One region of the Streptomyces sp. NPDC059957 genome, then DNA from elsewhere that is predicted to be linked to it. Evidence: riboswitches for the same ligand, from Rfam matches in the RefSeq annotation. Region 1 holds a riboswitch; the other holds the start of a gene.
The links. A riboswitch is a leader RNA that binds a small molecule or an ion and turns the genes downstream of it on or off. The one in region 1 is predicted to bind S-adenosylmethionine.
Positions count from the first base shown of each region.

Region 2: another riboswitch for S-adenosylmethionine. It lies ahead of ACFWBW_RS34740 (aminotransferase class V-fold PLP-dependent enzyme); the one in region 1 lies ahead of thrC (threonine synthase).

Region 1 is NZ_JBHWMB010000015.1:120,024-131,339, reverse strand. Features, by position in the region: gene ACFWBW_RS13260 (phosphoribosylanthranilate isomerase) at 1-69, opposite strand, end outside; gene ACFWBW_RS13255 (Uma2 family endonuclease) at 286-783, shown strand; gene groL (chaperonin GroEL) at 899-2,521, opposite strand; gene ACFWBW_RS13245 (cold-shock protein) at 2,895-3,101, opposite strand; gene ACFWBW_RS13240 (MoaD/ThiS family protein) at 3,495-3,773, opposite strand; gene thrC (threonine synthase) at 3,809-5,134, opposite strand; SAM riboswitch class I at 5,152-5,310, opposite strand; gene ACFWBW_RS13230 (glucosyl-3-phosphoglycerate synthase) at 5,497-6,483, shown strand; gene ACFWBW_RS13225 (hypothetical protein) at 6,521-7,672, shown strand; gene ACFWBW_RS13220 (trehalose-6-phosphate synthase) at 7,709-9,169, shown strand; gene otsB (trehalose-phosphatase) at 9,791-10,639, opposite strand; gene ACFWBW_RS13210 (DUF3263 domain-containing protein) at 10,694-10,945, opposite strand; gene ACFWBW_RS13205 (extracellular solute-binding protein) at 11,027-11,316, opposite strand, start outside.
Region 2 is NZ_JBHWMB010000078.1:12,996-24,311, forward strand. Features, by position in the region: gene ACFWBW_RS34730 (rhomboid family intramembrane serine protease) at 1-660, shown strand, start outside; gene ACFWBW_RS34735 (Lrp/AsnC family transcriptional regulator) at 657-938, shown strand; gene ACFWBW_RS34740 (aminotransferase class V-fold PLP-dependent enzyme) at 1,135-2,553, opposite strand; SAM riboswitch class IV at 2,829-2,945, opposite strand; gene trpD (anthranilate phosphoribosyltransferase) at 3,056-4,120, opposite strand; gene ACFWBW_RS34750 (cytochrome bc complex cytochrome b subunit) at 4,346-5,974, opposite strand; gene ACFWBW_RS34755 (Rieske 2Fe-2S domain-containing protein) at 5,971-7,029, opposite strand; gene ACFWBW_RS34760 (c-type cytochrome) at 7,026-7,835, opposite strand; gene ACFWBW_RS34765 (heme-copper oxidase subunit III) at 7,912-8,532, opposite strand; gene ACFWBW_RS34770 (hypothetical protein) at 8,733-9,134, shown strand; gene ACFWBW_RS34775 (Ig-like domain-containing protein) at 9,255-10,502, opposite strand; gene ACFWBW_RS34780 (cytochrome c oxidase subunit 4) at 10,641-11,039, opposite strand; gene ctaD (cytochrome c oxidase subunit I) at 11,036-11,316, opposite strand, start outside.

The DNA.
Region 1 (11,316 bases):
GGCGGCCACGGCGACCTCGACGTCGTGCGCGGTCTTGAGCCCGCAGATCTTGACGAACACATCAGTCATGTCTGCAGTCAACCAAAGCTCACAGGCCGACGGCGGCCCGTCCCATAGGCCGGGCACAGGGGTCTACCCGCCGCTAGCCTGGGACGAGGCACACATTCAGGGGCACAGCGCGCCATCCGGAGGACGACGGTGACGATCATGACCGAGCGGGCCACACCCATAGACACGCTGTCGGCGCCACCGACGTTCGAAAACCTCCTGCAGACCGTTGCGGAGATGGACACACCAGTCGGCTTCAAGGCCGAGCTCATCCGGGGGAAGATCATCGTGTCGCCGTTCTCCAAGCTGCGCTACTCCCGTCGCATGCGTCTCCTGCGCGAGCAGCTCCAGGCACACGTCCCCGAGGGGCACTTCGCGGACACCTCTCCCTTCCTCTTCCGGTTCGCGGCGGCGGAGCGCGGTTACGGGCCGGACCTGTACGTCGCGGACGAGGCTGCCTTCGACGAGGACGGCCTGCACGCGGACGGAGCGGCGCTGTCGCTGGTCGGAGAGTTCACGTCCGTCTCCACCAAGGACGCCGACTGGAACGAGAAGCTGGACGTGTACGGCTCGCTCGTCCCCGTCTACCTGATCGTCGACATGCAGGACTCGGAGATCACCTGCTTCTGGGACCCCTCCCCGCACGGATATCGCTCCCGCAAGACGGTCTCGTTCGGCGAGCCCCTGCACGTCCCGGAACCGTTCGACTTCGACATCGACACCACCGGCTTCTAGGACCCCGCAAACGCCCGAGGGCGGCACCCCCTCCGTCAGGAGAGGGTGCCGCCCTCGGTACGTGATGCGTGGTGCGAACAGCCGATCTACCTTCGGGCCGGAGCCCGGGGGTGGATCAGAAGTCCATGTCGCCGCCCGGCATGCCGCCGCCGGCAGCGGCGCCGGCCTTCTCGGGCTTGTCGGCGATGACGGCCTCGGTGGTGAGGAAGAGAGCCGCGATGGACGCCGCGTTCTGCAGGGCAGAGCGGGTGACCTTCGCCGGGTCGATGATGCCGGCCGCGATCATGTCCACGTACTCGCCGGTCGCGGCGTTCAGGCCCCAACCGATCTGCAGGTTGCGGACCTTCTCCACGACGACGCCACCCTCGAGACCACCGTTGACGGCGATCTGCTTGAGCGGGGCCTCCAGCGCGAGCTTGACGGCGTTGGCGCCGGTCGCCTCGTCGCCGGTGAGCTCGAGCTTCTCGAAGACCGAGGAGGCCTGCAGCAGGGCCACGCCACCACCGGCGACGATGCCCTCTTCGACGGCCGCCTTCGCGTTGCGAACGGCGTCCTCGATGCGGTGCTTGCGCTCCTTGAGCTCGACCTCGGTCGCGGCGCCGGCCTTGATGACCGCGACACCGCCGGCGAGCTTCGCCAGGCGCTCCTGCAGCTTCTCGCGGTCGTAGTCCGAGTCGGAGTTCTCGATCTCGGCGCGGATCTGGTTGACGCGGCCCTGGACCTGGTCGCTGTCACCGGAGCCGTCGACGATGGTCGTCTCGTCCTTGGTGATGACGACCTTGCGGGCGCGGCCGAGCAGGTCGAGACCGGCGTTCTCGAGCTTGAGGCCGACCTCCTCGGAGATGACCGTGCCGCCCGTGAGGATGGCGATGTCGCCGAGCATGGCCTTGCGGCGGTCGCCGAAGCCCGGAGCCTTGACGGCGACGGACTTGAAGGTGCCGCGGATCTTGTTGACGACGAGGGTGGAGAGCGCCTCGCCCTCGACGTCCTCGGCGATGATCAGCAGCGGCTTGCCGGACTGCATGACCTTCTCCAGGAGCGGCAGCAGGTCCTTGACCGAGCCGATCTTGGAGTTGACGATCAGGATGTACGGGTCGTCGAGGGACGACTCCATGCGCTCCATGTCGGTGGCGAAGTACGCCGAGATGTAGCCCTTGTCGAAGCGCATGCCCTCGGTGAGCTCGAGCTCCAGGCCGAAGGTCTGCGACTCCTCGACCGTGATGACGCCTTCCTTGCCGACCTTGTCCATGGCCTCGGCGATGAGCTCGCCGATCTGGGTGTCGGCGGCGGAGATGGAGGCCGTGGAAGCGATCTGCTCCTTGGTCTCGACATCCTTGGCCTGCGCCAGCAGGGCGGCGGAGACGGCCTCGACGGCCTTCTCGATACCGCGCTTGAGGGCCATCGGGTTCGCACCGGCGGCCACGTTGCGCAGGCCCTCGCGGACGAGCGCCTGGGCGAGGACGGTGGCGGTGGTCGTACCGTCGCCGGCGACGTCGTCCGTCTTCTTGGCGACTTCCTTGACCAGCTCGGCGCCGATCTTCTCGTACGGGTCCTCGAGCTCGATCTCCTTGGCGATGGAGACACCATCGTTGGTGATCGTGGGGGCGCCCCACTTCTTCTCAAGGACGACGTTGCGACCCTTGGGGCCAAGGGTGACCTTGACGGCGTCGGCGAGCTGGTTCATGCCTCGCTCGAGACCGCGCCGGGCCTCCTCGTTGAACGCAATGATCTTGGCCATCTGAAGTGGTCCTCCCGGACAGCGGTGGATTGCTCCCGGACCGCGCCCGCGCCCGCGACGGACGGCCTGCGTGCCCGGCGGTTTCTTCCCGCCGGACCCTGCGGGCCTCACTGACCCGGTCCTCGTATAGGTAGCACTCTCACCTGGAGAGTGCTAACGCCAATGATTAGCACTCGACCACCCCGAGTGCAAGCGGCTTCGGGCAACCCGGGATGAACACCCAGGCGCCGCAAGGGCGCCGGAACCGCCACGCACGAGGGGCCCGCATCCCGTGTCCAGGATGTGGGCCCCTCGTACATATGCCGTTGTGCCGTCGTGCGCGGCCGCTGTGCGCGGCCCCGTACGTGTCGGTGGTCGATCGATCGCGTTCGGACTAGCCGGCGGCGAGCTTGACCATGTCCGCCTGCGGACCCTTCTGGCCCTGCGAGATCTCGAACTCGACCCGCTGACCCTCTTCAAGGGTGCGGTACCCGTCCATCTGGATGGCGCTGTAGTGGACGAACACATCCGCACCACCGTCGACCGCGATGAAGCCGTAGCCCTTCTCCGCGTTGAACCACTTGACGGTGCCCTGAGCCATGCCTAACTCCCCTATTACTGGCCCTTGCGCAGGACCGCACTTCGCGGTCCCGGGTCAGAACTTGCGCCGGAACGCCTCGACCGGGGCTGAATGTATCCGCACCGCTGCTGTCTGCAACAGGTCATTCCGACGAGAATTCTGGACACGGCAAAAGATTGAAATAGGGTGAAAACCCGGAATATTCCTGGGCAACTCGGGCCGGGCAAACCAGGCCAACGACCCATAGCGCACTTGCATGTTGACTCAATGTCAACCCTCGCGCGGCCCGCTCATATGCGGCGGGCAAGAACAGCGGAGGGGACTTCCCCAACCCTACCGCGCCCAACCAAGCAGAATTGCCCCCTCCGTTTAGTAACGGAGGGGGCAATTCAGTTTCTACGAGCCGTTGGCTGCTCAGCAGCCGCCCGCGACGGCGGGGATGATCGAGATGCCGGCGCCGTCCGGGGTGGACGTCTGCAGCCCGCCCTCGAAGCGCACGTCGTCGTCGTTGACGTAGACGTTCACGAAGCGGCGCAGCTTGCCCTGGTCGTCCAGGACGCGCGCGGCGATGCCGGGGTGGCTCGCCTCCAGGGACTGGATGACCTCTTCGAGGGTCGCGCCCTCGGCGGGGACCTCGGCCTGACCGCCGGTGTAGGTGCGCAGGATGGTGGGGATGCGGACGTTGACGCTCATGGTGCTACTGCCCTTCCGGTGTGCAGGTAAGAAGATCAGGCCAGGTTGGCGGCGCGGAACGCGTCCAGGCTGGGGCGGATGGTGGCGGTCTGGCCACCACCTTCGGCCACCGCCTCCAGGGTCTTGAGGCCGTCACCGGTGTTCAGGATCACGGTGGTCAGCGTGGGGTCGAGCTGCCCGTTCTCGACGAGCTTCTTCGTCACGCCGACGGTCACGCCGCCCGCGGTCTCGGCGAAGATGCCCTCGGTCTGGGCGAGCAGCTTGATGGCCTCGACGACCTGCTCGTCGTTGACGTCCTCGACGAAGCCGCCGGTGCGCCGCGCGATGTCCAGGACGTACGGGCCGTCCGCCGGGTTGCCGATGGCCAGCGACTTGGCGATGGTGTTCGGCTTCTGCGGGCGGACCACCTCGTGACCGGCCTTGAAGGCGGTCGAGACGGGCGAGCAGCCCTCGGCCTGGGCACCGAAGATCTTGTACGGCTTGTCCTCGACGAGGCCGAGCTTGATCAGCTCCTGCAGGCCCTTGTCGATCTTCGTGAGCTGCGAGCCGGACGCGATCGGGATGACGATCTGGTCGGGCAGCTGCCAGCCGAGCTGCTCGCAGATCTCGTACGCCAGGGTCTTGGAGCCCTCGCCGTAGTACGGGCGCAGGTTGACGTTGACGAAGCCCCAGCCCTCGCCCAGCGGGTCGCCGATGAGCTCGGAGCAGAAGCGGTTGACGTCGTCGTAGTTGCCCTCGATGCCGACGAGGTCGCCACCGTAGACACCGGCCATGACGACCTTGCCCTGCTCCAGGTCGTGCGGGATGAACACGCAGGAGCGGAAACCGGCACGGGCGGCCGCGGCGCCGACGGCGCCGGCCAGGTTGCCGGTGGAGGAGCAGGAGAGGGTGGTGAAGCCGAAGGCGCGGGCGGCCTCGACGGCGATGGCCACGACGCGGTCCTTGAAGGAGTGCGTCGGGTTGCCGGAGTCGTCCTTGACGTACAGCTTGCCGGTGACGCCGAGCTCCTTGGCCAGGTTGGCCGCGTCCACGAGCTTGGTGAAGCCGGGGTTCAGGCTCGGCTTGGAGGCCACGTCCGCCGGGACGGGCAGAAGCGGCGCGTAGCGCCAGATGTTGTTCGGGCCGGCCTCGATGGCGGCGCGCAGGGCTTCCGGGTCGCCCAGCGGCAGGTCGTAGGCGACTTCGAGCGGGCCGAAGCACTCGGCGCAGGCGAAGATCGGGCCGAGCTCGAAGCGGGTACCGCACTCACGACAGGAAAGGCCGGTGGCGGGACCGAGATCGACAGAGGTGCCGGCGGTGCTGGTTTCAACGCCGGTGTTTTCAACGGTTTCGGCAGAGGTTGCGACAGACTGTGCAGCCATGATGGCGAGGCCCTTTCTCCTCATCTTCCCCATGGCGCACTTCGCCATGAGACGGAATTGGCACCTTCCCTAGCCGGGGACCTCGCTGGCGGCGCTGGAATGCGCGATCGCGAGAACCGACTGGAGGGTTGCCGGGGCTTCAACGGGCCGTGTCCCTCTGCCCCTCTGGATGAGCGGTATGGCACCGGCGGACGCGCTCTGTGGCGCGCCGGTGCGTTTGTACGCGGGGACCCCCGGCATGCGGTGGACCTTCGCGTTGTTCAAGACTGTAACCGAAGGCCCGGGTGGTTGAGACAGCCGTCCGAACCGCGAGATGGATCACATATCGGTCCAAACGAGTGAAGAAGCAGGGAGTGCTGAAGGTGCTGGATGAGGTGGAGCGCTGGCTGGCAGACCGCTCCTGGTCAGCCGCCGACCGACCGCTCGGCCAGCTGCTTTCGACCAAGCGGGCAGCGGGCACCACGGTGAGCGTGGTGCTGCCGGCGCTGAACGAGGAGGCGACGGTCGGCCGGATCGTCGAGGTGATCCGGCGCGATCTGATCGAGGGGCTGCCGGTGCCCCTGGTGGACGAGCTCGTCGTGATCGACTCGGGTTCCACGGACCGCACCGCGGAGGTCGCGGCCAAGGCCGGGGCCCGTGTGGTGCACCGCGACGAGGTCCTGCCGCGGATCCCGGCGCTGCCCGGCAAGGGCGAGGTGCTGTGGCGCTCGCTGCTGGTCACCACCGGCGACATCGTCTGCTTCGTGGACGCCGATCTGCGCGATTTCTCGGCCGCCTTCGTATCCGGGATCGTCGGCCCGCTGCTGACCGATCCGGGCGTGCGGTTCGTCAAGGCGATGTACGACCGCCCCTTCGGCCAGGAGTTCAGCGACCCGAACGCCCTGGCCTCCGCCAGGGCCCACGGCCAGGGCGGCCGGGTCACGGAGCTGGTGGCCCGCCCCCTGCTCAACCTCCACTGGCCACAGCTGGCCGGCTTCGTCCAGCCGCTGGGCGGTGAGTACGCCGTGCGCCGCGAGCTGCTGGAGCGGCTGCCGTTCCCCGTGGGCTACGGGGTCGAGCTGGGCCTGCTGGTGGACGCCCTGCACACGGCCGGGCTGGACGCGCTGGCCCAGGTGGACGTGGGCGTACGGCTGCACCGCCACCAGGACGGCCAGGCGCTGGGGCGGATGGCCGCCGCGATCTACCGCACGGCGCAGGTGCGGCTCTCGCGCGGGCACCTCGTACGCCCCGAGCTGACGCAGTTCGAGCGGGGCCCGGACGGGTTCGTGCCGCACACCTACGCCGTGGACACCGAGGAGCGGCCGCCGATGCTCGACATCGAGGAGTACGCGCGCCGTCGCGTGGCGTAACACCCGTATCAATATCTATCGGTCTAATTTCCCTTTCATGGGGTTTATGCGTTTCGGACATATATGGGGATCCGCCCTCGCGGTGGCCGGGGGTGCGGCGTTGCTGCTCGGCTCGCTGAGCGGACCGGCCGTCGCGGAGGTGACCTCCCCCTTCGAGAAGCGCTACGACGAGGCGCTCTACGGGGACTTCGTCACGCTCGGCAACACGGTGACGGGCTGCCCCCAGGCACCGCCCGCCGAGGCCGCCGAATGCGCCGGGGTCCAGCGGGGCGGGGGCACGAAGAACAACAACGACTTCGTCGCCGAGCCGGTCGACGCGGCCGGGCTCCGGACGGACACCGGCACCTCCAGCACCGGCCTGCTCACCGTGTCGCCGGGCGCGGAGGTGGCGTACGCGCGGCTCTTCTGGGGCGGCAACAACGGCGCGTACAGGCTCGGCTCGAACCTCATCCAGCGCTGCGACGTGTCCGGCGAGAACGTGGTCCCCGCCCCCGGTGACCCGCTGACCACCCGCCCGGTCGTCAAGGTCGGCTCGGGCGCGGCCCGGCCGGTGACCCTGTCGGACATGGTCGAGGACCCGGCGGGGACGGGCGGCCCGCACTACTACACGGGCGAGTCCGACGTCACCGCCGCCTTCGCGGACGTGGCCACCGGCTCGCCGGTGACCGTCGCGGTCGGCAACATCCGGGCCCCGCGGGGGCGCGGCTGCGTCGCCGGCTGGTCCCTGACGGTCGTCTACGCGTACCCCGACCCCAACGAGCACGCGCCGGAGCGGCGCAACGTCTACGTCTACGGCGGCCACGTCCTCCAGCGCTCCACCGGCCCGGACACCACGGTCAAGGTCTCCGGCTTCCACCGCACCGGCGACGGCCCGGTCCGGGCGGGCGCGACGGCGTACGAGGGCGACCGGAACACCAAGGGCGACCAGCCGGCCTCCCCTTCACCCACCAGCGCCCCTTCACCCACCACTGCCCCGTCGTCCACGCCGTCCACGCCGTCCACGCCGTCCGCTCCGCCCACGACACAGCAGCCGCGACCGCTGCCGGCGACTCCCGCGGCCCCTGGCGGCAGCCTGGCCACCACCGGCTCCGACAGCCGGGAGCTGTGGCTGATGGGTACGGCGGCCGCCACGCTCACGGCACTCGGCGGTGTGGTCTTCCTCTCGGTCCGGCGCACACGCAGGCACTGACGTTTGACCGGAGGCGAGGCGGGCTAGGTTCGCCGCATGGCTTCCCAGGTGCTCGTCGCCGCGAATCGCGGCCCCCTCTCGTACGCCCTCGCCGCGGACGGCACGCTCAGTGCCCGCCGCGGCGGGGGCGGCCTCGTCTCCGGCCTCTCCGCCGCCCTCGCGGAACAGCCGGGGGCGCTGTGGATCTGCGCGGCCCTGTCCGACGCGGACCGGGAGGCGGTACGGCGCGGGGTCTCCGAGCCGGGCGTACGGATGCTCGACATCGAGCCCGAGGTCTACGACGGGGCGTACAACGGCATCGCGAACTCGGTGCTGTGGTTCCTCCACCACCACTTGTACGAGATCCCGCGCGAGCCGGTCTTCGACGCGGAGTTCCGGCGGCGCTGGGACTCGTACGTCACGTACAACGAGGCCTTCGCGGCGGCGCTGGCGCAGGAGGCGGCCGAGGGCGCGGCGGTCCTGATCCAGGACTACCACCTGACGCTGGCCCCGGGAATGCTCCGGGAGCTCCGCCCGGACCTGCGGATCGGGCACTTCACGCACACGCCGTGGGCCTCGCGGGAGTTCCTGGAGATGCTTCCGGCGGACATCCGGAGCCGGCTGGTGTGGGGGATGCTCGGGGCTGACCGGCTGGGCTTCCACACCTGGGGGTGGGCCCACAACTTCATCACCGGCGCGCACCTCGACGATGCGACCGGCATCGCGGACCCCTTCTTCCCCCGGGACGGACAGGCCGGGGTGTGGCACCGCAAGCTGCTCGCGGACCGCGGGACGTACGAGGAGAAGCGGTTCGCCTCGGTGACCCCGTACCCGCTCGGCGTGGACGGCGACGAGCTGCGCGCGCTCGCGCACCGGCCGGAGGTGGACGACAAGCTGGCGGCGCTGCGGGCGGAGGTCGGCGGGCTGAAGACCATCGTCCGGGTGGACCGCACGGAGCTGTCGAAGAACATCCTGCGGGGGCTGCTGGCGTACCGGGAGCTGCTGGTCACGCACCCCGAGTGGCGGGAGCGGGTGGTCCACCTGGCCTCCGCGTACCCCTCCCGGCAGGACCTGACCGTCTACCGGGAGTACACCGAGTCGGTGCGGGAGCTGGCGGCGGCGATCAACGCGGAGTTCGGCACGGCCGACTGGCAGCCGGTGCTCGTCTCCGTCGAGGACGACTTCGCGCGGTCGCTGGCGGCGTACCGGCTGGCGGACGTGGCGCTGGTCAACCCGGTGCGGGACGGCATGAACCTCGTCGCGAAGGAGATCCCGGTGGTCTCGGAGGCGGGGTGCGTGCTGGTGCTGTCCACCGGGGCGGGGGCGTACGAGGAGCTCGGCGCGGATGCGCTGACGGTGAACCCGTACGACGTCACGGCGACGGCGGAGGCCCTGCACGCCGCGCTCTCCATGCCGGCGGCGGAGCGGGCGGACCGTACGAAGCGCCTGGCCGCGGCGGCGACGGCCCTCCCGCCGGCCCAGTGGCTCACGTCCCAGCTGGACGCCCTGCGCACCTGAGCACCCTTCTTGACGCGCCCCTCGCACCGCTGCGCCGGACTCCGTCCGGCGGTGGCCCGGCGGGGCTGTCGCCACTGCCGGCCCGGCGTGGGGCCGGTGGGCGTGTGCGGGTGGGTCGGCCCTGCGGGGCGGGGGTCCCCTACCCGCCCTTCGCCCGTTCCCCGGGCTCTGCCCGGACCCGGTCCTCAAACGCCGGACGGGCTGGATACATCCAGCCTCGCCGGCGTTTGAGGCGCGGGGTCCGGGGCGCAGCCCCAGGGGGTCCGGGCCCCGGTCGTCAAACGCCGGACGGGCTGGATACCTCCAGCCTCGCCGGCGGTTGAGGCGCGAGGTCCGGGGCGGAGCCCCAGGGGGTCCGGGCCCCGGTCCTCAAACGCCGGACGGGTTGGATACATCCAGCCTCGCCGGCGTTTGAGGCGCGGGGTCTGGGGCGGAGCCCAGGGGGTCCGGGGCGCAGCCCCGGGGAACGGTGGAAGGGCGGGTAGGGGACGGCCCCGCAGGGCACCGAGCCGCACCCGCCCACCGGGCATCGCGCCACGCGGCGGTCGCACCACCCCCGCCGGGCGCAGCGGTGCACCCCGGGTTCGAGGCACGCAGGGCACGCAGGGCACGCGGCAAAAACTAGCCCCGCACCGCCGCCGCCAAGCCCGCCAGGAAGGCGACGACCTCCGACGGCCCGGACAGCGTCAGATCCGCGCGGGAGGCGAGCTCCGGAACCTCCGCGGAGCCACTGCACAGCAGCAGCCCCGGCATCCCTCCGGCCCGCAGCTTCTCCACCGCCGAGTACGCCGCGAGGTCCCCGAGGTCGTCCCCGGCGTAGAGCACGGCTTCCGCCCCCACCTCCGCGAGGTACTCCGTGAGGGCGACGCCCTTGTCCATCCCCGGCGGCCGCAGCTCCAGTACGGCCCGGCCGGGTTCGACCATCAGGCCGTGCCGGGCCGCCAGCCCCGCCAGGGGCTCGCGCAGGGCCGCGAAGGCCGCTTCCGGATCGGCCGCGCGGCGGGTGTGGACGGCCAGCGCCTGGCCCTTCTCCTCGATCCAGGTCCCGCGCCACGCGCCGATCGCGTCCAGGAACCCGGGCAGCTCCGCCCGGACCGCCGCCACCCCCGGATGCTCGGCCGGAGCGTGCACGATGCCGCTCACGGCGTCCCAGCGCTCGGCCCCGTAGTGCCCGAGCACCACCAGGTGTTCGAGTCCCGGGACCCCGGCGAAGCCCCCGTAGCGGACGGCGACCCCGGCCGGCCGGCCGGTGACGACCGCGACGGAGCCGACCTCGGGGGCGAGGGCGGCGAGCGCGGGGACGGCTCCGGGGTGGGCCCGTGCCTGGTCGGGGTCGGGGACGATGTCGGCGAGAGTGCCGTCGAAGTCGAGCGCGACGACGGAGCGGCGCGGTGCGCGGAGGAGGGCTGCGAGTCCCTCGCGTCCGGCGGTGGTGACGGGCATCGGCAGATCGTGCGGATGGCTCCCCATACGCACGACCCTAACGGCCCAACCGGGCCACGGCTACGGCGCGCGGCCCCGCAGCTACCGCCTCGCCCGCTGGGCCTCGCGGATGCGCCGCAGGCGGTTCACGGTGCCCGGTGCGTGCTGGAGCGCCCTCGGGTCGTCCATCAGCGCGTTGAGCAGCTGGTAGTACCGGACCGGGGGCATCCCCAGTCCTTCCCTTATGGCCCGCTCCTTGGCGCCCGGCCCGGGCCAGGTGCGGCCTTCGTAGGCCAGTACGGCCGCCTCGTCGGCGCTCAGCCCGGCCGGCGGCCTCTCGTCCGCGTCCGTCATACGGCCAGATTAGCCCCGCCCTACGACAGCCCCCGCCCGGCGCGGATCAGCGCGCTGATCAGCGCGCTGATCCGGCCCGGATCAGCGGGGCTCCGCCTTGCGCGCCATCTCCGCGAGGTCCGCGAGGGTCTTCTCGGGCTGTCCGCCCGGCTGCACGGCCTTGCCGATGTTCTTCTTGACGTCCTCGCTGACGGCCGCCCAGGACTTCTTGCCCACCGGGTACAGGCGTGCGTTGGGAAGCGCGTGCAGGAAGGTCTTCAGCTCCGCCGAGGAGGCGCCCGTGGAGGCGTCCATCGCCCGGGAGCCGCTGGTGGTGACCGGGAGCAGGTCGTACTTCTCGGTGAAGGCCGTCACGTTGTTCGCCTCGTACA
Region 2 (11,316 bases), on a different contig from region 1:
ATCGCCGGCTGCTGCGTGGTGTTCGTACTGAGCCCGGCGTCGGGGCTGAACCCGGTCTACGGGACGGGCGATCAGCTCCTGACCACGGGAACGGCGTACTTCCGGCGCTGGGGCGTGGTCCCGGACGAGCTGTTCACCGGCTCCGGCCGGGCGGCACTGACCCCCCTCACCGCCCTGTTCGTGCACGGGAGCTGGCTGCACCTGCTGGGCAACATGCTCTTCCTCTACGTCTTCGGGGCGATGACGGAGCGACGCATGGGCCGGGCCGGGTTCCTCTGCTTCTACGTCTGTACGGGCTACCTGGCCCTGGCGGCGTACGCGGCGGCCTACGCCTCCTCGGACCAGACCCTGGTCGGGGCCTCCGGGGCGATCTCCGCGGTCCTGGGCGCATTCCTGTACCTGTTCCCCAAGGCACGGGTGACGAGCCTGTTCCCGTTCCTCTTCTTCCTGCCGCTGCGCTTCCCCGCCTGGATCGTGCTGATGTTCTGGTTCGGCCTGCAGTGGCTGGCGGCGCACCGGGCGGCGAGCGGTCCCGGAGTCGCCTATCTGGCCCACGTGGTGGGCTTCTCGCTGGGCTTCCTCTACGCGTGGGCCCGCTACCGGCGTGGGACTAGAGTGGGTCGACCAGTGACTGCCGTCGAGGGAGACAGCCAACCGTGATCACCGCACTCGTGCTCATCAAGACCAGCGTGGACCGGATCCCCGAGATCGCCGAGGCCATCGCCGCGCTGGACAGCGTCAGCGAGGTCTACTCGGTCACGGGTACGTACGACCTCATCGCGATGGTCCGGGTGTCCCGGCACGAGGACCTGGCCGACATCATCCCCGGCCGCATCAGCAAGATCCCGGGCGTGGAGGGAACGGACACGCACGTGGCGTTCCGCACGTACTCCCAGCACGACCTGGAAGCGGCCTTCGCGATCGGCCTCGACGCGTAGGGCCTGGCCGGCTGGGGAACGTCGACAGGGCTCGGGCGCGCCGATCCAGCCGTCCGGCGTGTGAGGACCGGGGTCCGGGGCGGAGCCCCAGGGGGTCCGGGCGCAGCCCGGTACCCCTCTTCAGCCCGTCCGGGACATCGCCGTCGCCGTCGCCCCCGTCGGGACCGGGTCCCGGCACGTCACGCCCCGCAGCCTGTCAGACGGCCGGGACGCAGCGGCCCTCTTCGGTGCGGTACTGCCACTTGGCGCCGTCCGCGACGAGCTCCTTGACCGCGCGGACGAAGCGCTCCACGTGCTCGTCGGGGGTGCCGGCGCCGAAGCTGACGCGGATCGCGTTCAGGGACCGCTCCCCCGGGGCCGCCTCCGGGGCTCCGCACTCGCCCTGGGCCTGCGGCTCGCTGCCGAGCAGGGTGCGGACCAGCGGGTGGGCGCAGAACAGGCCGTCGCGGACGCCGATGCCGTACTCGGCGGAGAGCGCGGCCGCGAAGTGCGAGCTGTTCCACCCGTCGACGACGAAGGAGATGACTCCGACGCGCGGGGCGTCGTCGCCGAAGAGGGACAGGACGCGGACCGCCGGGACCTCCGCGAGGCCTTCGCGGACCTTGGCGATGAGGCGCTGCTCGCGGGCGACGAGGTTCTCGAAGCCGGCCTCGTTCAGGGCCTTGCAGGCGGAGGCGATGGAGTAGACGCCGATGACGTTCGGGGAGCCGGCCTCGTGGCGGGCGGCGGTGGTGTGCCACTCGACGTCCACGCCGCCGTCCTCACGGCGGGCCACCTTGCGCGAGGCCCCGCCGCCGGCGAGGTACGGGTCCGCCTCCTGGAGCCAGTCCGCGCGGCCGGCGAGCACGCCCGAGCCGAAGGGGGCGTAGAGCTTGTGGCCGGAGAAGGCGACCCAGTCCACGTCGAGGTCCTGGACCGAGACGGGGTGGTGCGGGGCCAGCTGGGCGGCGTCCAGGACGATGCGGGCGCCGTGGGCGTGCGCGGCGGCGGCGAGTTCCTTGACCGGCCACAGCTCGCCGGTGACGTTGGAGGCACCGGTGACGCAGACCAGCGCCGGGCCGTAGCCCTCTTCAATCGATGCCGTGCGGTCGGCCAGGGCGCGCTCCAGGGTGGCGACGGCCTCGTCCGGGGTGCGGGGGGCGTTGAGGTAGGTGACCTCGGCGTTCGTCCACGGGAGCAGCGAGGCGTGGTGCTCGGTCTCGAAGACGAAGACCTGGCAGTCGGCCGGGAGGACGGCGGCCAGCAGGTTGAGGGAGTCGGTGGTGGACCGGGTGAAGATCACCTGGTCGGAGGGGCGGCAGTCGAGGAACTCGGCGACCGTGACCCGGCTCTGCTCGAACAGGTCGGTGGAGAGCTGCGAGAGGTACCCGGCGCCGCGGTGCACGCTGCCGTAGTACGGGGCGTACGCGGCGACGTCGTCCCAGACCCGCTGCAGCGCGGGGGCGCTGGCCGCGTAGTCGAGGGCGGCGTAGGTGACCTCGCCGCCGGTGACGAGCGGCACGGTGACCTCGCGGCCGAGGACCGCCAGCGGCTCGGCACAGGCAGGGTCGACGGCCGCTGAGGTGACGGCGGCGGCAGCGGTGGCGGTGACAGCGGCGTTCAGGGTTGCGGACATGGCGGTATCTCCCGGCAGGCAGGTGTGAATGGCTTCGGTGTGCCCGTACGCGGATACGGCGCTGCGGCCGTTCGGGGTACGGGAGTTCCCCCGGAACGCGGATCGGCCGCCGCACACGGATGTGCTGCCGCAGACGTGCTGCGGGTACGCGGAAGTGACCCTGTTCGGAGGGGTGAAGAAGGGGCGGAGTCGCCCTATCGCATTCGCTTGCTCACGGAAAACGCTCCTCAGAAGACCAGGATCCCTGGCCCAGCACCCCGATAAGAGGTGTGAGGGATCCGCGCTTGCCGTAGACCTCACTGCCTACGACCTGGTCATCACCCGGGGCACCCCGCCACGGAAGGAGGGTTGCCGGACAGCAAGCCGGGGCCTAAACGCTGTCACTCGTGACCTGAGGAGAATCCTGCCACACGATCTTCGGAACGCAAGACCCCGGTCCACATGGCGGACCGGGGTCAGTGCTGGATCTTGGCCGGATCCCGTCGAAACGGGACGGGGAGGGCTACGCGTTGCTCGCCGCCACCCAGCGGGCCAGCGCCTCACGGGCCGCGCCCGAGTCCACCGACTCCGCCGCCCGTACGACACCGGCGGCGAGCTGCTCCTCCAGCGTGCCCGTACCCGGGTCCAGCGCGACCAGGGCCGCCGCCGAGTTCAGGAGCACCGCGTCGCGGACCGGGCCGGTCTCGCCGGCCAGCAGCCGGCGGGCCACGTCCGCGTTGAAGGACGCGTCCGCGCCGGCCAGCGCGGAGACGTCCACCAGCGGGATGCCGATGTCGCGCGGGTCGAAGCCCTGCTCCCTGACCTCGCCGTCGCGGACCCACCAGACCCGGGAGGTCGCCGTGGTGGTGAGCTCGTCGAGCCCGTCGTCGCCGCGGAAGACCAGCGCCGAGGAGCCCCGCTCCGCCAGGACGCCCGCGACGATCGGGGCCACCCGGGCGTCGGCCACACCGGTGGCCTGCGACCGGACCCGCGCCGGGTTCGTCAGCGGGCCGAGGAAGTTGAAGGTGGTCCGGATCCCGAGCTCCCGGCGGGCCGCCGCCACGTGCCGCAGCGCGGGGTGGAACTTGACCGCGAAGCAGAAGGTGATCCCGGCTTCCTCGGCCACCTCCACGACCCGCGCGGGGGTGAGGTCGAGGTTGACGCCCAGCTTCTCCAGGACGTCCGAGGAGCCGCTCGCGGAGGACGCGGCCCGGTTGCCGTGCTTGACCACCTTGGCACCCGTACCGGCCACCACGATGGCCGACATCGTGGAGATGTTGACCGTCTTGGCCCCGTCGCCGCCGGTGCCGACGATGTCCACCGTCCGGCCCGGCACCTCGATCAGGTTGGCGTGTTCGTACATGGCGCGGACCAGGCCGTTGATCTCGGCCACGGTCTCCCCCTTGGCCCGCAGCGCGACGGCGAATCCGGCGATCTGGGCGTCGGTGGCCTCCCCGCGCATGATCCGGTCCATGGCCCAGGCCGTGTCGTCGGCGCCGAGGTCCCGGCCGGACAGCAGGGCGTCCAGAACGCCCGGCCAGCCGCGGGCCGCCACGCTGTCGCCGCCTGCCGGGGTCACCAAGGTCATGGTCCGCTCCTGCTGCTCGTCGAGGATTCCACGTCGAATGGGAAGGGCTTCAGCCTATCCAGCCCCGGGGACGGCAAAGAGCCCCGTCCAGACACTGGACGGGGCTCTCGCCGTGGCGACACCAGGACTGACCGAAATCAGTCCCTCAAGCAATCATGCGTACTGCGTACTGCTGTACTGCGTGAATCATGAGGCCGTGAGGCCGTGAAGCCGTGATGCGGGAGATCAGTGGTGGCCGTGGCCGCTCTGGATCTCCTTGTACTCCTCGACCGTGGGCTTCGGGATCTGGTTGTTCTCCCCGTAGTAGCCCTTGCTGAGCTTGACGCGGAGCTTCTCCAGCGGCTTCACCTTGCGCTCGACACCGTTCTCGTCGACCGTGGGGCCGATCTCGGCGGGCTCGTACTGCTCGTACGAGGTGAGCGTGTGCAGCTTGCCCTGCGAGAGCGGCTCGTGGACCTCGACGAACTCACCGTGCGGCAGGCGCTTGATGATGCCGGTCTCGCGACCGTGCAGCACCTTGTCCCGGTCCCGGCGCTGGAGGCCGAGGCAGATCCGCTTGGTGATGATGAACGCGATGACCGGACCGACGAAGAACGCGATGCGGGCGAACCAGGTGATCGAGTTGATCGACAGGTGGAAGTACTGCGCGAACATGTCGTTTCCACCGGCGATCAGCAGGATGACGTACCACGTCAGCCATGCCACACCGAAGCCCGTACGGGTCGGGGCGTTGCGCGGGCGGTCCAGGATGTGGTGCTCGCGCTTGTCCCCGGTGACCCAGGACTCGATGAACGGGTAGACCGCGATCACGACGAGGACCAGCGGGAAGATGACCAGCGGGATGAAGACACCCAGGACGAGGGTGTGGCCCCACAGGTTGATCTCCCAGCCGGGCATGGCACGGATCAGGCCCTCGGAGAAGCCCATGTACCAGTCGGGCTGCGCACCGGTGGACACGTGGTCCGGGCGGTACGGGCCGAGCGCCCAGATCGGGTTGATCGAGGCGATCGCCGAGATGGCCGCGATGACACCGAAGACCAGGAAGAAGAAGCCTCCGGCCTTGGCCATGTAGACCGGGAGCAGCGGCATGCCGACGACGTTCTTCTCGGTCTTGCCGGGGCCCGCGAACTGGGTGTGCTTGTGGTAGAAGACCAGGATCAGGTGGGCCACCAGCAGGCCCATCATGATGCCGGGCAGCAGCAGGATGTGCACCGAGTAGAACCGGCCCACGAAGTCGCCGCCGGGGAACTCTCCGCCGAAGAGGAAGAACGACAGGTACGTGCCCACGATCGGCACGGACAGCATGGCGCCTTCCATGAAGCGGACACCGGTGCCCGAGAGCAGGTCGTCCGGCAGGGAGTAACCGGTGAAACCGGTGAACATGCCGAGGACCAGCAGCAGGAAGCCGAAGACCCAGTTGACCTCACGGGGCTTGCGGAACGCGCCGGTGAAGAACACGCGCATCATGTGCACGAGCATCGCCGCGATGAAGATCAGCGCCGACCAGTGGTGGATCTGCCGGATGAGCAGACCGCCGCGGACGTCGAAGCTGATCTCCAGGGTCGAGCGGAAGGCCTCCGACATCGCGACGCCCTGCATGGGGACGTACGAACCGTCGTAGTGGACTTCGGCCATGCTCGGGTGGAAGAACAGCGTCAGGTACACACCCGTGAGGATGAGGATGATGAAGCTGTAGAGGCAGATCTCACCCAGCATGAAGGACCAGTGGTCCGGGAAGATCTTGCGCATGTTGGCCTTGGCGAGGCTGTAGATGCCCAGCCGGCCGTCGGCCCAGTCGGCTACGCGCTCGCCGGCCGGAGCCTTGCGCTCTTTGGTTTGAGTGGCAGTGCTCATCCGCGCTCCCAGAAAGAGGGACCGACGGGCTCTTCGAAGTCGCCGAGCGCCTCGAGGAAACCTTCGTCATTGACGCCGATCCGCAGCTGCGGGAGCGCGTGACCAGCCGGGCCGAAGATGACTCGGGCGCCGTCGGAGAGGTCGAAGGTGGACTGGTGGCACGGGCAGAGCACGTGGTGCGACTGCTGCTCGTACAGGCTGATCGGGCAGCCGACGTGGGTGCAGATCTTGGAGTAGGCCACGATCCCGTCGTGGGACCACTCCAGTTCCTTCTTGTCCTTGATGTTCTCCGGCTGGATGCGGACGATCATCAGGGCGGCCTTGGCGATCTGCACCTGGAAGTCGTGCGCGTCCTCCTCCAGGCCTTCCGGCATGGCGAAGGTCAGCGAACCGACGACGATGTCCTCGGGACGCAGCGGCTCCATCGTGTTCTGGTTGATGAGCATCTTGCCCCGCGCCCAGATGGTCTTGCGCAGCTTGTCCTCGGGCAGCGGGCCCAGGTCGCGCAGGATCACGACGGCGGAGAGCGGCAGCAGGGCCAGCGCACCGAACATCGTGTTGCGGATGAGCGGGCGGCGGCCGATGGCCGACTCGCGCGCGCCGTCCGCGAAGTCCTGCATGACCTGCGCCTTGACCTCGGCCGGGGCCGCGATCTCGTGACGCTCGGCGGCGACCTCCACGTCGGACATCAGGGTGCGGGCCCAGTGGACCGCGCCCGCGCCGATGCAGAAGAGGGCCGCGCCGAGGGTCATGCCCAGGGCGAAGTTGAGAGCGCTCACCTTCCCGATCGGGAAGATGTAGACGATCTTGTCGACCGGCAGGATCACGAACGAGGCGATGAAGCCGATCGTGGCCAGCATCGACAGGGTGAACAGGAAGGCCACCGTGCGCTCGGAGCGCTTCGCGGCCCGCTCGTCGATGTCCTGGATCCGCGGCTTGTGAACCGGCAGACCCGGGTCGGCGAACGGGTCGTCCGCCACTGCCACGGCACCGTGGTGCGCGTCGCCCTGCTCGCTCGGCAGGTGCTTCTCTTCGGGAATCTCTTGGCTACTCATGACTTCTTGGCCTTAGCGGTGTGGGCCGCGACCCAGACGGCGACAGCGATCAGCGCACCCAGTCCGAAGACCCAGCCGAAGAGACCCTCGGAGACGGGGCCGAGGCCACCGAGCTTGAGGCCACCAGGGTTGGTCGACTTCTCGCCGTTCACGTGCTGGAGGTACGCGATGATGTCCTTCTTCTGCTTCTCCGGCATGGTGCTGTCCGGGAAGGAGGGCATGTTCTGCGGGCCGGTGAGCATGGCCTGGTAGACATGCTTCGGCTCGACGCCCTCGAGGTTGGGGGCGTACTTGCCGTCCGTCAGCGCGCCGCCCTCGCCGGTGAAGTTGTGGCACTGCGCGCAGTTGTTGCGGAACAGCTCACCACCCTTGGCGATGTCGGCACCCGCCGGGTCGTACTGCTTCTCGGTCGGCGTGATCGGGCCGGCTCCGAGGGACGCGATGTACGCGGCGAGCTGGTCGGTCTGTGCCTGGGTGTAGATGACGGGCTTCTTCGGCACCTGGGCGCCGGGCTGCTGGGCGGGCATACGGCCCGTCATCACCTGGAAGTCGACGGCTGCGGAGCCGACGCCTACCAGGCTGGGGCCGTCAGAGGAACCCTGACCGCCGGTACCGTGGCAGCTTGCGCAGCCGACGGCGTAGAGCTTCTGGCCCTCCTCGATGGCGAGGGACTGGACGGTTTCGTCGGCCTTCGCATTGCCCGCGGGCGCGAAGGCGGAGTACAGCCCCCCGGTAACCGCCAGCGCGAAGAGTAGAACGACGACCGCCGCCAGCGGATGGCGTCGTCGTGCGGAGAGCTTTTTCACGGATTACCCCGGTGTCAGGATCTTCTGCGTCGGTGTGTCTGGATGGAGTGCCGGGTCGGGCCCGGCGACGTGTTCGCTACTTGATCAGGTAGATCGTCGCGAAGAGGCCGATCCAGACGACATCGACGAAGTGCCAGTAGTAGGACACGACGATGGCCGACGTGGCCTGTTCGTGGGTGAACCTCTTGGCCGCGTACGTCCGGCCGAGGACCAGCAGGAAGGCGATGAGACCGCCCGTCACGTGCAGACCGTGGAAGCCGGTGGTCAGGTAGAAGACCGAGCCGTACGGACCGGACGAGAGGCTCATGCCCTCGTGCTTGACCAGCTCGGTGTACTCGAACACCTGGCCGCCAATGAAGATCGCACCCATGACGAACGTGATGATGAACCACGTCCTGAGCTTCTTCACGTCACCGCGCTCGGCGGCGAATACGCCGAGCTGGCAGGTGAGCGAGGAAAGCACCAGGATCGTCGTGTTCGTCGCCGAGAAGGGCAGATTCAAGGCCGAAGCCTGTTCTGTCCAGTACTCGGCGCCTGTCACGGATCGCAGGGTGAAGTACATCGCGAAGAGGGCCGCGAAGAACATCAGCTCGGAACTCAACCAGATGATGGTTCCCACGCTGACGAGGTTCGGCCTGTTGACCGTCGGGTGCGCGTGCCCGGTATCTACTGTCGTTGCTGTCGCCACGACCGACATTATGTCGGTCCCTTATCCCGCCCTCACCCCGGGGGGTGCCGTTCGGAGTGTCAGGGGCGTGTGCAAGGCCCGAACGGCCCATCAGATCGACCCCCGGAGGTCTGATCAGCAGCCTGTGCGAACCGATGTTGACACCGGGTCGGACGGAGTAGCATCCCGCGCAACATCAACGTGATTCACGGGACACGTGGAGGAACGAAATGCGGGCGACTGCGCGGGTTCTGGTCTACAGCGACGACGCGGGCACCCGGGAGCAGGTGCGGCTGGCGGCCGGGCGCAGGCCGGCCGCCGATCTGCCGCCGGTGGAGTTCCTGGAGTGCGCCACGCTGCCGGCCGTCCTGAAGGAACTGGACGCGGGCGGCATCGACGTGTGCGTGCTGGACGGCGAGGCGGTTCCGGCGGGGGGCATGGGCGTGTGCCGACAGATCAAGGACGAGATCTTCCAGTGCCCGCCCGTACTGCTCCTGATGGGCCGTCCGCAGGACGCCTGGCTGGCCACCTGGAGCCGCGCGGACGCCGCCGTCACCCTTCCGGTTGATCCGGTGGACTTCGCGCAGGCCCTGGCGGGTCTGCTGCGCGCGCGGCTCTCCCCGGCGGCCTGACGGGGCCTGTGCGCCCCGCACAGCCCTTTACCGGCGCATACCGGGGCACGAGCGCCCGTACGGTCCGTACGGGCGCCCGTGCCCCGGTTGTGGCCTCTCCAGGCGCTCCTGGCCCGGTGGTTACACCTGCGGGCGCAGGCGGGCCTGGTCGACGGGGCTGCGGCCCTCCTGGGTGCCCTTGAGGAGGGCGCTGCCCTCGCGCCAGTCCTTCCAGTCCATGTTCCAGTCGCCGAAGCCGTTGCCGAAGATGTCCATGTCGTCGCCGATGCTGTTGATGACGCGGACGATGTCGCCTTCGGTGATGTTCTCGTAGAACCAGGCGGCGTTGCCCGTGCTCATGCCGGTGCAGCCGTGGCTGACGTTGGCGTAGCCGTGGGAGCCGACGGACCACGGCGCGGCGTGGACGTATTCACCGCTCCAGGTGACGCGCGTCGCGTAGTAGACGGGCAGGTTGTAGTACTCGCTGCCGCCGATGCCCACGGTGTCGCCGCGCATCTGGACGTAGTACTGCTTGCCGAGCACCACCTTGACGCCGTTGCGGGTGGAGAACCCGGGCTTGCCGGTGGTCACCGGAATGGAATTGATCACTTCTCCGTTGCGCCGGAACGTCATCCAGTGCGAGGAGGCGTCGGTGGTGACCTCGACGCGGTCGCCGATCTCCAGCTTCAGCGGCTTGGAGGCGGCGCCGTGCAGGTCGTCGGCGATCTTGATGCCCTCCAGGTTGCTCCGGACGGACACGGTGGTGTTGGCGGGCCAGTAGTCCTTGGGCCGGTAGTGGAGCTTCTTGTCGTCCACCCAGTGCCAGGCGCCCACGGCCTCCGCCGGGGCGTCGACGACCAGGCCCCGTTCGATGACGGCGCGGGCGGCCTTGTCCTTGACGGGTTCGTTGAGTTCGGCCGTGATGGGCTGTCCGACGCCGTACTTGCCCTCGTCCGGACCGAACTCGACCTTGAGGACCTTCTGGGCCGGGGTGGTGTCGAAGGTGAGCGTGCGCTGCCCGGGGGCGCCCCGTTCGTCCTCGGTGCTCACCAGGACGGTGTAGCGGACACCGGCGGCCATCGGGACGGTGCTGTGCCAGCGGTCGCCGGAGGCGGACAACTCGCCCGCCAGGCGGCGTCCGTGGGTGTCCACGGCGCTGACGTCGGTGATCCGGCCGTCGCCGCTCTTGGCGGTGACTTCCAGGGGCCGGTCCGGGTCGACCGGGCGGCTGCCCGAGGACTGGTTGAGGGCGACTTGATCGCCCGCGTCGTAGGGGCGGGCGGACAGCGGGTTGTCGTCGCCCGACCCGCATGCGGTGGCGCCGGCCCCGAGGGACGCGACCAGCAGGGAGCAGCCGATAACCGTCCAAAGACGCGGTGACTGGTTCATGAAGCCAACGCTATGAAGATATGACAATTCCGGCGCGCGGGGTGACTGCAAACGAGGGGCCCGGACTCCTCCATTGGAGGTGTCCGGGCCCCTGGTCTCACGCTGTGGCCGCTGCGGGAAGCAGTGGCACGGGTGCGGCTACTGGTTCTGGTTCTCGCCGCGGTAGTACTCGTACACCCAGCCCCACAGACCCACGAGGATCAGCGGCGCCGAGAAGTACATCAGCCACCAGCCGAAGATGACGCCGCTGAAGGCGAAGGCGCCACCGATGGCCAGCGAGAGCGGCTGCCAGCTGTGCGGGGAGAAGAACCCCAGCTCGCCCGCCTCGTCGGCGACGTCGGCCTCCAGGTTGTCCTGGGCCATCTCGTCCACGCGCGCGGCCGTGAAGGCCAGGTAGTAGCCGATCATGGCGCTCAGGCCGAAGGCCAGTGCGAGCGCGGTGGTGCCGACCGGCTCCTTCGACCACACGCCGTACACGACGGTCATGATCAGGATGAAGGCGGCGAGCCACAGGAACATCCTGCCCTGGATCTTCACTTGCCGTCCTCCTTGCCACCAGCGACGGCCTTGGCGGCCACGGAGTGGTCCTCAAGGTGGTCGAGGGCCGCGATCTCGGGGTGGTGCAGATCGAATGCCGGGGATTCGGACCGGATCCTCGGCAGGGTGAGGAAGTTGTGCCGCGGCGGCGGGCAAGACGTCGCCCATTCGAGCGAACGGCCGTAGCCCCACGGGTCGTCGACCTCGATCTTCTTGCCGTACTTCGCCGTCTTCCAGACGTTGTACATGAACGGCAGCATCGACAGGCCCAGCACGA